DNA from 2 places in the Labrys sp. LIt4 genome. Region 2 is predicted to be linked to the other one. Evidence: riboswitches for the same ligand, from Rfam matches in the RefSeq annotation. Region 2 holds a riboswitch; the other holds the start of a gene.
The links. Region 2 has a riboswitch for S-adenosylmethionine ahead of metA (homoserine O-succinyltransferase). Riboswitches for the same ligand answer to the same signal wherever they lie in the genome.
Positions count from the first base shown of each region.

Region 1 (3,193 bases), on a different contig from region 2:
TCGATGCGGGTGGCCAACTCGTCGGTGCGGCTGCCCTCGGCGGTCTCGCCTTTGCCGCCATCGAAATGCGCGAGAGGCCGTCCATCGCCCTGGGAGCCAGTTTCCTGGCCGTCCTCTCTCTGGTCTTTTTTGTAACAATCGAGCGAAGATATCACCATAGAGCTTTGGTGCCGTTGGATATTTTTCAGAACGCTATCTTCCGTGGCGCTATCACGGCGACCGCCGGCATGACCTTCGGCATGTATGGTACTCTCTTCCTGCTGCCGCTCTTCTGGCAGGAAGCGGGCCGGCTCAGCCCGACCATGGCGGGCCTTGCCTTGATGCCGATGGCCGCCTTGTTCGTTGCAGTCTCGCCCTTTTCAGGATTTCTGGGCCGAAGGCTCGGCATGCGGACGATGACCGGCGGCGGTGTCGCCGTCATAGGCCGCGGCCTGTTGGCGATCGCAGCCAGCGCCCATCATGTCTCGATCCTGCCGGCCGAAATCGGCCTGGCCTTGACCGGCCTCGGCATGGGCATGGCGACCGGCCCCCTCATGGGGGAGGCGGTGGGCGCGGTCGCATCGGCGCGGGCCGGCACGGCTTCGGCTCTCATCAATGTGGCGCGGATGGTCGGAGCGACGGTCGGCGTCGCCGTGCTCGGCTCGCTCTATGCCGTTTTTGGCGGTGGCTCGGCCGGACTGGCCGCTGCCATGGTCGTGGGCGGATCGGTGCAGATCGTCGCCGCGACAATGGCCTGGTGCGCGGCGCCAGCGCAACGATAGTCCTCGTCGCTCGAGCCAGATCTATTTGAAATGCTTGGAGAGCTTCAGGGCTTGGCCCTGATAGTTCGAATTGAGGCCGGAGCCGTAGAGGATCTGCGGGCGTTCGAGCATGCGCTCATAGATCAGGCGCCCGACGATCTGGCCGTCCTCGACGATGAAGGGGACTTCGCGCGAACGCACTTCCAGCACGGCCCGGGCCGCCTCCATGCCATCAGGTGAATAGCCGAAGCCCGGATCGAAGAAGCCGGCGTAATGCACGCGGAACTCGCCCACCAGCGGATCGAAAGGCACCATTTCAGCGGCGAATTCCGGCGGCACATGCACGGCTTCCTTGGACGCCAGGATGTAGAACTCGTCCGGGTCGAGGATCATGTCGTTCTTGCCGCGATGGGGAATGGGCTCCCAGAAATCGAGGAGATCGCAGGCCGCACGCTTGTCGACATCGATCACGGCGGTGTGCCGTTTGGCGCGGTAGCCGACGATGCCGTCGCCGAAGCCTGTCAGGTCGACGGAGACGGCGACGCCGCCGGCAATGTCCGGATCCGGCGAGGAGACCAGGCCCATGCGGCGCTGCAATTCGCGCAGGGAGACATCATCGATGCGGGCCTCGCCGCGGCGGAAACGGATCTGACTGAGGCGCGATCCCATCCTGACCAGCACCGGAAAGGTGCGCGGGCCGATCTCGGCATAGAGCGGGCCGTCATAGCCGGCCTCGACCTGGTCGAAGGCGCGGGCATGGTCGGTGATGACGCGCGTGAAGACGTCGAGGCGGCCGGTCGAGCTCTTGGGATTGGTGGAGGCGAGAACGCCGTCCGGCATCTTCAGGCTTTCGAGCAGGGGCACGATATAGACGCAGCCCGTTTCCAGCACGGCGCCCTTGGTCAGGTCGATCTCGTGCAGGGCAAGGTCGGCGATGCGCTCGGCCACGGTGCTGCGCGGCCCCGGCAGGAAGCTTGCCCGCATGCGATAGGCCTTGGCGCCCAGGCGCAGATCGAGGCTGGCCGGCTGGATCTGGTCCGAAGCCAGGGGCTGCTCGATGCGGATGGCGCCCGCCTCGACCAAGCCGGCGATCGCCTGGGAAGGCAGGATGCCATGGCTGTGCAGGATGCCTTGGGAATGCAGGATGTTCGCGGACGGCATGGCTCTCGCTTTTTGCTGCCAGTTTTGGCGTATCTTGGTCTTGCTAGACGAAACCATGCATTGACGCCATCGGGGAGTAGGGCTACTCAACAGTCTTCGTCGTGGTGGATTTGGGCCGGCCGGCTTGCAGCCACGTAAAACAACTCGCTAAAGGGCCGTGGGAAAGAGCGCTGGCGCTCGACTTGCGGCTGTTCAGGATTGCCGCAGATGACCAAGCCTTTGACTTCAGCACCTTCCACCCGGGAATTGCGCCCGGCAACCCGGCTCGTGCATGCCGGCACGCTGCGCTCCCAATATGCCGAGACGTCGGAGGCGCTGTTCCTCACCCAGGGGTTCGTCTACGAAAGCGCCGAGCAGGCCGAGGCCCGCTTCAAGGGCGAGGATGCCGGCTTCATCTATAGCCGCTTTTCCAATCCGACCGTGGCGATGTTCGAGCAGCGTATGGCGGAACTGGAGGGAGCCGAGGCCGCTCGCGCCACCGCCTCCGGCATGGCCGCCGTCACCGCGACGCTGATCGGCCAGCTCAAGGCGGGCGATCACATCGTCGCCGCCAAGGCGCTGTTCGGCTCCTGCCGCTATGTCATCGAGGAGCTTCTGCCGCGTTTCGGCGTCAGCTCGACCCTGGTCGACGGTACCGATCTCGGCCAGTGGCGGGCGGCCGTGCGGCCGGAGACCAAGGTATTCTTCCTGGAAAGCCCGACCAATCCCACGCTCGAGATCCTCGACATAGAGGCCATCGCCAAGATCGCCAAGAGCGCCGGCGCCACGCTGGTGGTAGACAATGTTTTCGCCACGCCGCTGCTGCAGAGCCCGCTCGCGCTCGGCGCCGATTGCGTGGTCTATTCGGCGACCAAGCACATTGACGGGCAGGGCCGCTGTCTGGCCGGCGTGATCCTGGCGTCCGAAAAGTTCATCAACGACCACATCCATACCTATCTGCGCCAGACCGGTCCCTCGATCTCGCCCTTCAATGCCTGGGTGATGCTCAAGGGCCTGGAGACGCTGGAGCTGCGGGTCGAGCGCCAGATCGCCAATGCGGCGAAGGTCGCCGATGCCCTGGCTGCCCACAAGGCGATCGAGCGCGTGATCTACCCTTTCCGTGACGACCATCCTCAGGCCGAACTCGCGCGCCGCCAGATGAAAGCGGGCGGCACGCTGGTGACCTTCGAGGTCAAGGGCGGCAAGGCGGCGGCGTTCAAGGTTGCCAACGCCCTGAAGATCACCCGCATTTCCAACAATCTCGGCGACACCAAGAGCCTGCTCACCCACCCCTCGACCACTACCCATCAGCG
Region 1 covers NZ_JAGIPY010000003.1:108,015-111,207, reverse strand. Annotated here, with positions in the region: gene J8I29_RS06445 (MFS transporter) at 1-761, shown strand, start outside; gene J8I29_RS06440 (2'-deoxycytidine 5'-triphosphate deaminase) at 783-1,901, opposite strand; SAM riboswitch at 1,993-2,072, shown strand; gene J8I29_RS06435 (O-succinylhomoserine sulfhydrylase) at 2,109-3,193, shown strand, end outside.
Region 1: another riboswitch for S-adenosylmethionine. It lies ahead of J8I29_RS06435 (O-succinylhomoserine sulfhydrylase); the one in region 2 lies ahead of metA (homoserine O-succinyltransferase).

Region 2 (3,193 bases):
GCATGGTCGGTCTCGGTATTCTGTTCATCCCCGTCGATATCTGGATCAAGGCCTATCTGGCCATGGGCACGGTGATGCTGATCCAGACCTGCGTGACGCTGACCAAGACGCTACGCGACCAGCAGGAGGCTGGCCGCCTGCACAACCGCATCGAAGATGCCAAGACCGAGCAACTGCTGATGCGGATCGATCGCGCCAAGGATTGAGGGGGTGGGGGCGCGTGAGACGCGGTGGGCCGATCTCCAGATCGGCCATCTTGGAAGCGCCGTACGCGCGGGAAATGAAGATGGTCGATCTGGAGATCGACCCTCCAATCCGCGCCTAGGCGCCCGTGCACCCGAGAGAATCTCAGCGCCCCCTCCCGACCTCGCTCAGATCATAGGGTGTCGTCTGGTAGATCTCGTTGATCCAGTTGCCGAACAGGAGATGGGCATGGCTGCGCCAGAAATTGCGCGGCGGGAAGGACGGGTCGTCATAGGGGAAGTAGTTCTTCGGCAGTTTGATCGGCACGCCGGCCTCGACGTCCCGGAAATATTCGTCGGCCAGCGAGGTCGATTCATATTCGACGTGGTTGAAGAGATAGAGCCGGTTGCCTTGCCGTTCGTGAATGAGGCACACGCCGGTTTCGTCCGAATCCATCAGGATCTCCAGTTCGGCCTTCTCACGGACATCCTCGCTGCGCACCTCCGTCCAGCGCGAGACGGGGATGTGGAAGTCGTCGGAAAAGCCGTTGAGATAGATGGAGGAGGGCTTGCGGTTGTGGTGCTGGTAGACGCCGAAGGCCTTTTCGGACAGGTCATATTTGGGAATGCGGTGGAAATGCCAGATGGCGGCCATCGCGCCCCAGCACACGTTCAGCGTGGAATGCACATTGGTCGTGGTCCAGTCGAGAATCTGCTCGAGTTCCTTCCAATAGGTCACTTCCTCGAAGGGCAGCGTCTCCACCGGCGCGCCGGTGATGATGAAGCCGTCGAACTTGCGGTCGCGGACTTCTTCCCAGGTTTCGTAGAAGGCGAGCAGATGATCTTCGGGGGTGTTCTTGGCGCGATGGCCGCCGACGCGCACCAGCGAGAGCTCGACCTGCAGCGGCGTGGCGCCGACCAGGCGCGCCATCTGCAGTTCGGTGCGGATCTTGTTGGGCATCAGGTTGAGCAGGCCGATCTGCAGCGGGCGGATGTCCTGCCGGATGGCGGCCGTTTCCGTCATCACCCGCACCCCTTCGCTGACCAGGGTGGAAAAGGCGGGGAGGGTATCCGGAATCTTGATAGGCATTGTGCACTCGATCGACGTTGGGCCAGCCGGAAAGCAATGCGACAGGTCCACGGATGGAGTGCATCCAGCGGCCCTTTAGCGAGTTGTTTAACGTGGCTGCAAGCCGGCCGGCCAAATCACCACGGGAGAAGAGGTAATCCTGCGGGATCAGGAAATCAATGATGTTTCCTGGGAGCCCTGTCGGGGAGAGAGGGACTGGAGGGTCGATCTTCGGATCGACCATCTTCCTTTCCTTCACGTGCTGCGTTTCCAGGAGGGTCGACCTGAAGGTCGACCCTCCAATGCTACTCCGCCGCCTCCGCCACGCCCGGCACGTAGTTGAGCACGGGCGATAGCCAGCGCTCCACCTCTTCCACCGTCATGCCCTTGCGGGCGGCATAATCCTCGACCTGATCCTGCTCGATCTTCGACACCCCGAAATAATAGGCCTCGGGATGGGCGAAATAGAGCCCGGATACCGAGGCGCCCGGCCACATCGCATAGCTTTCGGTCAGGCGCACGCCGATGCGAGCCTCGGCGTCGAGCAGGCGGAAGAGCGTGCCCTTCTCGGTGTGGTCGGGCTGGGCGGGATAGCCGGGAGCCGGGCGGATGCCGCGATAAGGCTCGCCGATCAGTTCCTCGGGCGTCAGGTTCTCGTCGGCCGCATAGCCCCAGAATTCCTTGCGCACGCGTTCATGCATGCGCTCGGCGAAGGCTTCGGCAAACCGGTCGGCGAGGGCCTTGACCATGATCGAGCCATAGTCGTCATTCGCGCGCTCGAAGCGCCTGGCGATCTCGTCCTCTTCCATGCCGGCGGTAACCACGAAGCCGCCGAGATAATCGCCGTGCCCGCTGATCTCAGGGGCGACAAAGTCGGAAAGGGCGACATTGGCGCGGCCATCGCGCTTGGTGAGCTGTTGGCGCAGAGTGTGCAGGCTGGCAAGCTCCCGGCTGCGGCTCTCGTCAGTATACAGATGTATATCATCGCCGATGGCGCTGGCCGGCCAGAAACCGATCACGGCCTTGGGGCGGAACCACTTCTCTTCGATGATGCGGGCGAGCATCGCCTGGGCGTCGTCGAAGAGCTGGCGCGCGGCCGCGCCCTGCTTCTCGTCGGAAAGGATGGCAGGATAGCGGCCCTTGAGCTCCCAGGTCTGGAAGAAGGGCGTCCAGTCGATGTAGCGCGCCAACTCGGCGAGGTCGTAGTTCTCGAAGATTCGGGTGCCGAGGAAGCTCGGCCTGGGCGCGACAAAGCCGGTCCAGTCCACCTTGTGGGCGTTGGCCCGGGCCTTGGCGAGGGGCAGGCGCAGCTTGTCGGCCTCGCTCCGGGCATGGGCCGCGGCGACCTTGGTATATTCGGCCTGGATGGTCTCGACATAGCCAGGTTTGATCGTCGGGGAGAGCAGGCTGGAAACCACGCCCACCGCTCGGCTCGCATCCGTCACATAGACAGCCTGGCCGCGATCATAGCGCGGATGCACCTTCACGGCGGTGTGGACGCGGCTGGTGGTGGCGCCTCCGATTAGCAGGGGAATGTCGAAACCCTCGCGCTCCATCTCGGAGGCGACATGCACCATCTCGTCGAGCGAGGGGGTGATCAGGCCAGAGAGACCGATGATGTCGACCTTTTCCCGGCGGGCCACTTCGAGGATCTTGGCCGAGGGGACCATCACGCCGAGATCGATGATCTCGTAATTGTTGCAGGCGAGCACGACGCCGACGATGTTCTTGCCGATGTCGTGCACGTCGCCCTTCACGGTCGCCATCAGCACCTTGCCGGCGCTCTGGCGGGCTTGTCCGCCGTTGGCGGCCTTCTCCGCTTCCATATGGGGCAGCAGCACGGCCACGGCCTGCTTCATCACGCGGGCCGACTTGACCACCTGCGGCAGGAACATCTTGCCGGACCCGAACAGGTCGCCCACCACGTTCATGCCGGCCATCA
Region 2 covers NZ_JAGIPY010000002.1:504,620-507,812, forward strand. Annotated here, with positions in the region: gene J8I29_RS05280 (YiaA/YiaB family inner membrane protein) at 1-206, shown strand, start outside; gene metA (homoserine O-succinyltransferase) at 349-1,272, opposite strand; SAM riboswitch at 1,328-1,405, opposite strand; gene metH (methionine synthase) at 1,557-3,193, opposite strand, start outside.